One region of the Herbaspirillum sp. GCM10030257 genome, then DNA from elsewhere that is predicted to be linked to it. Evidence: riboswitches for the same ligand, from Rfam matches in the RefSeq annotation. Region 1 holds a riboswitch; the other holds the start of a gene.

Region 1 (5,045 bases):
CAGCGCCGCCACTTCGGCAACCTCAAGATCAGCGTAATCGATGCCGACTTCGTTCATGGCCCGGATTATCAGGTGCTGTCGGCTGCCGCAGCGACCTTCAAGGGCCTGATTGGCCCCGGCGCGATGGTGCGTCGTGGACAAGGCGACAAAGCCAAGGAAATCGCGATCCGCGACTTCCATGAAGCGATGAGCTGGTTGCGTGACGAAGCCGAGCGTGGTGTCTCGAAGCAGCGCTATAAAGGCCTGGGCGAGATGAATCCCGAGCAGTTGTGGGAAACAACGATGGATCCGACTGTGCGACGTTTGCTGAAGGTGCAGATTGAAGACGCGATTGCTGCTGACCAGATTTTCACCACGCTGATGGGTGATGATGTGGAACCGCGTCGGGCGTTCATTGAGTTGAATGCGCTGCAGGCGGGGAATATTGACGTTTGATGTTGTTCTTGTAGGTTCTCAGAGAAGATGAAAATTGTCTCACTGCGGTGAAAACAAATTTTCAAACTTGATGAAGAAATCCTACTATAAGCGTACGGTCGCCACAGTAATTGTGACCGGCCTATCAAGTCAGGCAGATGGCTGTGAAATTGAAAAGGCTAGCGTTGAACCGCTGGCCTTTTTCGTTATGTCGATGAGACCGCGAGGCTTTGCAGGAATCTGCTTCGGGGACAGCTACCGGCCAATAGAGAAAATCACTTGAGCTTCTGCAGTCTGACAGAAGCCGCTTCTTGACAGCTGGCACGGCGCTCGAACGCCGCTCGAACGCCGACGCTTACAGCTTGCTGGGAGAAGAAAACCTGCCCCCTGCGCATTCGGCAAGAAAGCCGCGGTCAGGATGTTGGGGCAGTGGATTGATGATGCACTGAAGCCACAGACTAATTGAGTCTTGCCACGCTTTTTGCCTGTCGTGTCAGTGGCCTCAATCGCAGTGCGCAATTTATGAAGTCTGAAAAAGATGAGCAATGTGTGGTCCGGACCGCAGACAGCGTGGAATATATGCCACACCAATTGGTAAAACCGGGGATGCAGACAGAAAGAAATGGCGCGTCGCCGGGATAGCCCTAGATGAGATATGTATGCGCATACTACGGCCCGCAGCCTTATTGTTCTTGCGCTACAGCAACGTCTTATTGGGGAACTAGAAAGAAGGTGATATCCAACTCCCTCATTTTAAGAGACTAGACGTTATCGAAAGTAAAAATAGTTGACATCTTCTAATATATGCGGCGTTGCGAATTGGAAATCAACTATAATTTTCTCATTGTAAGCGCTACACCTGCAGCGATGTAGGGTCGGAAAGCCACGGATCTCTCTGAGATGGCCGGGTTGCCAAAGTCGATAGGTCGGCAACCAGCCATTTACTTTAAACAGGGAAAAACCATGGCAGCAAAAACTACAGTCAAAGTCGCCACATTAACCGGTGCTGCAAAAGATGATTTCCTTGTCTCAGGTTCCACAGGTCTAACAGAAGAAAACCTGTCCGCAAAATTGGATGTATTGAGCAACGACCCAGGCTCTGCAAAGGTGTATTCATTGTTGCAGAACGGAGCAACAACACTAGCTTCCATTACCCAGTTCCCCGTGATTACGAGCGCGAAGCTCGCAAGCGGCGCGACGGTTTCCATCAATGCCGATGGGACCATTGGCTATAACGCCTCCACGGTGACCACCAATTTGCAAGCCTATGGCGCTGGTGAGGTGTTTACCGATACCTTCGAATACACCATTCGTATGGCAAACGGCGCGCTTAGCACAGCAAAGGCCACAGTGGAAATCGCTGGCGTCAACGATGTGCCTACGCTGGCGTCCATTGCGCCGGTTTCTATTCTGGACACGGCCGAAGCTGATGCAGCAGGCATTGTGGAAGGCAAGCTGGCTGGCACCGACGCCGACCGTACCGCTGTTTTGCGCTACAGTTTTCTGGACGGGAGCCAGGAAAGCACCGATCCCTACGGCACGTTGACACTCGACGCCGTAACAGGGATATATCGCTTTGTTGCCAATGCCAGCAAGGTCGATGCACTGAACGCGGGCGCTACCGCCAAGGCCAGCTTTGAGGTCAAGGTGCAGGATGAGCACGGTGCCGCATCCGCACCCGCAACATTGCAATTTGATCTGATTGGCGTGAATGATATTGCCTCCATTTCCGGTACCGTAAACGGCGGCGTCACCGAAGATGGCATGCTGGCGGCTACCGGCAAGCTGATCGTCATCGATCGCGATACCGGTGAGTCTATTTTCCAGATGCCGACATCTCTGTCCGGGGCCTATGGTGATTTCACCTTCGATGTAGCAACGGGCGAATGGGCTTATTCACTGCGTAATGGCGATGCAAACGTTCAGGCACTCAAAGGAGGTGCTTTGGTTTCGGATACACTCGTCATTACCTCGTTCGACGGCACTGCATCGGAAACAATCAGTGTCGATGTGGCAGGCACCAACGATGCCGCCAAGATTGAAGGCGATATCACCGGTAGCGTATCGGAAGATGGTGATGCAACCGCAAGCGGTGTGCTGACGGTGCAAGACATTGATACCGGCGAGGCCGGTTTCCGTACCCCAGAGAGCTTGGCCGGCCAATATGGCACTTTCTCCATCGATGTCACGACAGGCGAATGGACTTATTCGTTGGCTAACGACAGCGAACAAGTCCAGGCCTTGGCCGGCAATCAGAAAGTGATTGATAAACTCGTCCTCACCTCGATTGATGGTTCAACATCGGAAACGATCCAGGTAAGCGTGACAGGCCTTGATGAGACACCGGCGCAAGGAGGCGGCACGGATTCAGCGCCGGTCAACAAAGTGGAAAGGTACTTGGTCAACCACGGCCGGAACGATAATAACGGAGATAGATATAACTCTATCGAGAACTTCGACTCAAATGATTTCCTGGCTTACACCCCGAACTATAAATTCAAAAACCTCATAGTTACGGACATTGGGAACGATGGCATTTTTGATAGCGTAGCTACATTTGAATTCAAAACGGGCGGGGTTGCTTCTGAAGTCGAAATCGTACTCATCGGATACGCGGGCCTCACTGCATCACAGATTGTAGTCGTCAGCTAAGGGCACACAGAGAAAGGTAGGATTAAAGGCCGCATTGCAGCCTTTTCTTTTACAGCTGGCTGGGTTGGGTAAGGGCGCGGACTATCGTTAGGCAATCGAAAGCGAACCCATTGGTAAGCTGGCCAGCAATGAAGGGCTGGTACGCGAATCGGGTGGTAAAGATAGTTTGCGCCGTGGTCTGATTATCTGTGCTTACCTTCCTCCAGATATTCCTTTATGGCTCGCCCCTCTGCGAAACTCATCAGGCGTAACACCTAGCATTCGGCGAAACATGGTGATGAATGCCGAAGCACTGCTGTAGCCTAGATCGAATGCCACCCGCTCTACGGTCTGGGCGCCTTCAAGCAGCGGCATTGCCTTAACAACCCTGAGCCGCTGCCGCCATTCGACGAAAGACATTCCCAGATCGCGCTGACAGCGGCGTGTCAGCGTGCGTTCGGTCGTGTTTGCTTCGCGTGCAAGCTCGGGAAGGGAGCGCGTATCGCCAGGATGCGCTTCCAGCATTCGCAACACAGGCCCCAGTACCGGATCGTCCGAAGTGGGAAGGTAACTACCGACACAGGCGGCGCTGGCGAGCTGGTCTAATACGACCCGCAAAAGTCTATCCTCTGCTTCTGACCGTTGCTCCTGCGGCGGATGATCTCGAAGATGTTCAAGAACTGCACGCAAAAGAGGGCTGACTGTCAGGGCGCACGCCGTCTTGGGGAGTGCCGAGCAAAGCTCCTCTGCGATATACACCGAACAAAAGGTGGTTTCATACTTGTTCAGTCCCATATGCTCGACGAAGGGCGGAAGCCAGACCGCGTACTGCGGTGGGGCCAGATAGTGGCGGTCCGCAAGTTTTACCTCCATGACGCCGCTGAAGGAATACACCAGTTCCCCCCATACATGATGATGTTGCGGGTTGACCGCCTCAGCGGGAATGCTGGCCGAACGAAAGTAGATTGGCGCAGGAAGGGCTTCGCTGAACGGAGGGCGATACAGATGCTTTACGTGTGTCTTCATTGGGGTGCGCGCTTTTTGAAGCGATCTGCTTAACGTGGCGGGATTAAGGGATCCACTGTCTGATTCTCACTATATCTATATTTACCGCCAAGCGCATACTGTTTCTTCATTACAGGAAGACATCGAAGGAACAATCATGGATGCAAGGAAGGCACTGGACGGACAGGCAATCGGGCTTATGGTGGTGCTTTGCATCGTATGGGGAATGCAGCAAGTGGCGCTCAAGGCAACCGCAAGCGATATAAGCCCCTTGCTGCAGGTATCGATTCGCTCCGGCATCGCCGCGCTTCTTGTCGGACTGATCATGTGTGTAAGGAAAGAAAAGATATCGTTTGTGCAGGGAATGTGGCGACCCGGGCTCGTTGTCGGCATCCTGTTTGCGCTGGAGTATCTCTTCGTCGGTGCTGCGTTACGTTATACGAGCGCCGCGCATACCGCCGTCTTCCTGTACACAGGGCCGATTTTTGCTGCTCTCGGCCTGCATTGGAAATTGCCGGCAGAGCGTCTTGAACCGTGGCAGTGGATCGGTATCGGCGTGGCCTTTATTGGCATTGTCACTGCCTTCCTTGGGCACGGCATGCTGGAATCGTTCTCTCACGTTAGCGACACGATGTGGGGAGATTTGCTGGCGCTTGCTGCAGGTGCGTCCTTGGGTGCAACGAATGTCGTGATCCGCTGTACTAGTCTTTCGCGTGCACCGGCAACCGAGACACTCCTGTATCAACTCCTTGGGGCGTTTGTTCTTCTGTTTATCGCAGCGGCAACGAGCGGGCAGTTGTCCATCAATCCAACCCCACTCGCATTGGGTGGCCTGATATTTCAAACGCTGATTGTGTCGTTTGCGAGTTTTCTTGTATGGTTTTGGTTGTTACGTCATTACGCCGCTTCACGACTCGGCGTGCTGTCATTCATGACACCGATTTTCGGCGTTATTCTCGGGGCCTGGTTGCTCAACGAAGCGATCGAGTCGACAT
Region 2 (5,045 bases), on a different contig from region 1:
GCTCATTAACATCACGCTGCAGGGCCGTCATGACACGTATCCGAAGCGGCGCGGCATGACACGGGTGCCGGAACTGATGGCGGCCGGCATCGACGTCGCTTTCGGTCATGACTGCGTTATGGATCCCTGGTACGGGCTGGGCTCCGGCGACATGCTGGAAGTCGCGCATATGGGCTTGCATGTCGCGCAGATGACCAGTCAGGAAGGCATGCTGGCCTGCTTCAACGCGGTGACGGAAATCCCGGCCCGCATTCTCGGGCTGGAAGACTATGGCTTGCAACCCGGCTGCCATGCGGATCTGGTCATTCTTGACGCCGGCGATCCGATCGAAGCGATCCGCCTGCGGGCGGCAAGACGCTATGTGATCCGGCGCGGGCGCGTCATCAGCCAGTCACCCGCCGTACGCGCCAGCCTCGATTTGCCAGGTCGCCCCGGGACCGTGGATTTCCGGCTCGCTCGCTAAGCGGCAACGGCGCGTGGCATACTGTGCCGACGCAGATCAGAACAGGAACCGGCGCGCTACGGTTGACTCGATAAGTAAGCATGCAAGCGGGCCGGTATGAGGGAGATGAACAAAAAAACCTATCAGCGCGTGGCTGTCGCCACGCTTGCCGTGCTGAGCCTGCTTGCCATCGCGGCCTTTGCGGGATTGCATGTCGCCACCAAGGTATTGAAGGAACAGGTGCTTCAGGCACTCGGACCGGATAGCGAAGTCGCCGAGGTGCTCGTCGGCTGGTCAGCGGTCGAGGTGCGCGGTATACGTATCGCCAGTCCCAAGGGATGGCCGGTGGCGGATGCCTTGCGGGCAGACCGGGTGGTGATCGAGCCGGATCTGATCGGCCTGTTTTCTGCGCGCGTGCATGTACGCCGTATCACGGTCGACCGTGCCTATGTCTCAGTGTTGCGCTCCCGCGACGGCAAGCTGCGGGTGTTGCCCAGCCTGCTTGAAAAATCTGCGCAAGCGGGGCAGCCGGCATCCGCCGGCACCCCGATTTCCATCGGCCTTATCGAACTGCGTCAGGGCGAGCTTGAATTCTATGACGCGACTGTCCGCCAGCCGGCGCACAAAACCCGGATCGAGCAAATGCATGCACGGATTGATGACCTGCACCTGCCGGCGCTTTCAGGCCGTACCCGCATCCAACTTGACGGTTCGATCAAGGGCGTGAAGCGCAACGGCAAATTGCTGATCGACGGCTGGGCCGAAATCGCTGACCGGAACTCCGAAATCACTACCAAGCTGCAGGGGGTGGATCTGATCGCACTGCAGCCTTACCTGATCAAGGCCTCGGAAACCGGTGTGCGACGCGGGACGCTGGACCTGAAACTGAAGTCGACCGTGCGCAGCAACCGTCTGCATGCGCCAGGCACCGTGACATTGACGGGACTGGAACTGGCGCCGGCGGGTGGTGCCTTCGGCACTTTCATGGGTGTACCACGCCAGGCGGTCATTGCCAGCTTGAAGAACCGTCACGACCAGATCCGTATCGATTTCAGCCTGGATGGCAATCTCGATGATCCGCGATTTTCGCTTAATGACAGCATCAACCGGCGTATCGGCACCGCAGTGGCCGAGAGTCTCGGCATCAGCCTGGAAGGCTTGACGCAGGGTGTCGGTACCGCTGCCCAAGGCTTGGGTGGAATGGTAAAAAAATTGTTCAAGCCTTAGCCCGACACCAGAAACCCGCCCTGACATCCTTCTCTTTCCTCTTGCAGGCATGCTCAAAATATTGCCTGCAAGACACAAATTCGCAAACTGCTATACTTTCGTCAACTTGAAGGTTTTCACTACGGCGCTGGTTCTTTACCTGTGATCTGTTAAAGAGCAATGTGGTTGCGCTAAAACCCTTCCATCACCGCGGGGCAAACCGGTCGAAAGACCGGGACGCAAAGCTTCCGGCCTAACAGAGGATTTCCTCTCACGGTAGCGGGGCCGCCTTCCGAAGCGAAGCCAAGCCTCTACCTTTGGCATGCCTTGCATAGTTCTATTGTGAGCCGACATGTCCAAAGCCAGCATTGCCCTGTTTTTCGTTTCCGCACTGATGACCTCCCCGGTATTGGCGTCATGCGGCTTTGTGCAATCCGGCGATACGATGACCATCGTCGTCGGCGGCAACACCTCTTCCTGCTTTTCTTCGGAATTCCGCGAAGCCTTCAAGGCTAATATTCAGGCGGCACTCGGTGAAAGCGATGCTGTCGTGGCCGGGCAAAAGAAACCTTTCGATCATCGCACCCGCAATGGCAACAAGCTGTGGGCGCTGGCCGAACGCCATCATCAGGCGACTGCCGGCGGCCGGTATTTCGGCCAGGGTCGATAGAGCTATTTTAGTCAATACCACGTAGATTCTTTTCCATGGATCGACGGCCGGCGTTCGCTCAGATCGCCAATTTGCCATCAAAGTTGTCCCCAAAACTGTGGTTTTTGCGCTAACGTAGAGTACCTCAGGAGGATATGCGGCATGTCGCTTTCAGCAGCACAGATTGAACAGTTCAGGACGGATGGCTACTTGGTTTTCAGGAAGCTGGCATCACCAGCGGCTTGCGCAAGCATGCTGGCCGTAACGCAGGCGCATCTGCAGCAAGCGCTGGCGCCGGTCGAATACGAAGCCGAAGTCGGTTACGCCGGCGCGCCCGCTTCGCTTGATGCACCGGGTGGCCGGACCGTGCGCCGGCTGCGTGCCGCGTACCAGCGCGATCCGTCGTTTCGCGCATGGGCCGAAGATCCTCGTCTCATTGAATGGTTGCGCGAACTGCTCGGCGAACCGGTGTGCCTGACGCTGGCACACCACAATTGCGTGATGACCAAGCACCCCAACTTCGGCACCGCGACGGGCTGGCATCGCGATATCCGTTACTGGTCGTTTACCCGTAATGAATTGATCTCGGTCTGGCTGGCGCTCGGCAGCGAAAAGGAAGCCAACGGCGCACTGAAGGTGATTCCTGGTTCCCACCGGCTGGACATCAAGCGCTCCCAACTCGACGAGCTCGATTTCCTGCGGCCGGATGTGCAAGAGAACCAGGCGATCTTTGCCGGCGGGTCGACGGTGGAACTGGAACAGGGAGATGTGCTGTTCTTCCACAGCGGTCTGTTCCATGCAGCGGGAAAAAATAATGGCGCTGCAGTGAAGAATTCAGTGGTGTTTGCCTATCGTGGCGAAAGTAATCTTCCCCTTGCCGGAAGCCGCTCGGCGCAAGCAGGCGACGTCTGCCTGGGATAGACATTATCGACTACGTCAGTGAACTCCGTAGCCATGGGGCGGGCCTCGCCTGATGCACCGGCGGGTCCGCTGTCATGCGCTACAACCGTATCCCAAACACGTCCTTCAGACCCGTGCTCCCGACCGGCGTCAATTGCAGCACCCTCGCCTGCTGTCCGCGCAACAACCATTTTTCATCCAGCATGCGTTGCAACAGCGCGGCACCCAGTGCGCCGCCAAGATGGAACTGACGTTCGCTCCAGTCGAGACAACCGCAGGCGAACTGACGCTTTGTTCCTCGCAATGCTGACAAGTCCATGCCAAGCCGGGCGAAGGCCTTTTCACCCTTTGCGGAAACGTCAAAGTTTTTTTCGCTGCGCGTCAGCAGGGCTTTCTGCTCCATCTGCATGAGCAGGCTGACAGCCAGTTCTCCAGCGAGATGGTCATAACAAGTACGGGCAAAACGCATGGCCGGTGGTGTACCGCGCGAGGCCGGCACTGGTTTCAGCGCGGGACGCGGGGCAATCGCCGCCAGCGACTCCAGCGCCACGCCAACCGTATGGCTGGCAAGCCGGTAGTAGCGGTGCCGCCCCTGGGTTTCCACCTGCAGCAATTCCGCTTCGACCAACTTGGACAAGTGGCCGCTGGCGGATTGCGCCGAGACATTGGCCGCAAAGGCAAGCTCGCCAGCGGGTCGGGCTCGACCATCGATCAGTTGCCATAACATCGCGGCGCGCGCCGGTTCGCCGAGCAGGGCGGCGACCTTTGCAATCTGTACGGCGGATTCCATGCTTCACCTCAGGATGAAATATCGGAGAGGTCACCATCGTATCATTCCTCCATCAGCAACGGAGAATGGACAACGGAGGTCACCATGTATGCAGTCGTGTTTGAAGTATTGCCATCCGCCAGCGGTTATCAGCACTATCTGGATACGGCCGCCGCCCTGCGTCCGCGCCTTGATGAAATACCCGGCTTTGTGTCGATCGAACGCTTCTGCAGCATGACGCACTCTGGCTGGATACTTTCCCTGTCGCTCTGGCAAACCGAAGCCGCGCTGGTGCAATGGCGCAATCATGGCGAACACCATGCTGCCCAGGAAGCCGGACGGGCTTCAGTGTTCGACGACTATCGGCTACGTGTCGTACGCATGGTCGATGCCGGGACATCCCGAGCGGAAAACAGCCCGCTCCTTGTAATGCATGAACATCCTGCCAATCCCAGCATCCCATGCAACAAACGATTTGACAGTCTGGTTACTCCTGGCAAACACATCGACCTGTGGGAAACCGATGCGGCATCGGTCGAACAGCTTTTACCACCAGCCGCCTCGGAGCGTATCTGGTGCGCAAACGTACTGCGCGACTACGGCCTGTTCGACAGGCAGCAGGCACCACAACATTTTCCTGCCGTGACGCGCGGCTAACGTCTGATCAACAGTACAAACTGGAGAAAACATGGCAATCATGAGCAAGGTGTTATTCCTGCAATCCGAAGTCACCGATCCCTATCCCCTTTACGCAACGCGGCGTGCGCAGCAGCCTGTCAGCTGGAGTCCCGAAGACCACGTATGGGCGGTGTACGGCTACAACGAGTGTACGGCCTTGTTGCAGCATCCCGCTGCCATGATCCCGCCGCAACATACAGAAAAGAACCAGGCGCTCAACGAGGCGGCGCGCATGCTGGTCGCGCGGCTGGCACGTGTTGCCAATCCGCCAGTGCATCCGGTATTGCGCCAGTCAGTGATGGGTTTGCTTGCCCAGCTGCAGCCGCTTGCCATCGACGCCATGCTGTCGCGCCTGCTGGGTGCTTCAAAAGAAATCGATTGGGTCGATACGGTATGCCGCA

The links. A riboswitch is a leader RNA that binds a small molecule or an ion and turns the genes downstream of it on or off. The one in region 1 is predicted to bind cyclic di-GMP.
Region 2: another riboswitch for cyclic di-GMP. It lies ahead of ACFQUU_RS11275 (hypothetical protein); the one in region 1 lies ahead of ACFQUU_RS09565 (VCBS domain-containing protein).

The regions. Positions count from the first base shown of each region.
Region 1 covers NZ_JBHTDH010000005.1:129,954-134,998, forward strand. Annotated here, with positions in the region: gene gyrB (DNA topoisomerase (ATP-hydrolyzing) subunit B) at 1-435, shown strand, start outside; cyclic di-GMP riboswitch class I at 1,257-1,331, shown strand; gene ACFQUU_RS09565 (VCBS domain-containing protein) at 1,378-3,066, shown strand; gene ACFQUU_RS09570 (helix-turn-helix domain-containing protein) at 3,259-4,071, opposite strand; gene ACFQUU_RS09575 (DMT family transporter) at 4,208-5,045, shown strand, end outside.
Region 2 covers NZ_JBHTDH010000006.1:106,425-111,469, reverse strand. Annotated here, with positions in the region: gene ACFQUU_RS11285 (amidohydrolase family protein) at 1-463, shown strand, start outside; gene ACFQUU_RS11280 (DUF748 domain-containing protein) at 569-1,669, shown strand; cyclic di-GMP riboswitch class I at 1,853-1,941, shown strand; gene ACFQUU_RS11275 (hypothetical protein) at 2,001-2,318, shown strand; gene ACFQUU_RS11270 (phytanoyl-CoA dioxygenase family protein) at 2,460-3,218, shown strand; gene ACFQUU_RS11265 (ArsR/SmtB family transcription factor) at 3,298-3,987, opposite strand; gene ACFQUU_RS11260 (antibiotic biosynthesis monooxygenase family protein) at 4,072-4,623, shown strand; gene ACFQUU_RS11255 (cytochrome P450) at 4,655-5,045, shown strand, end outside.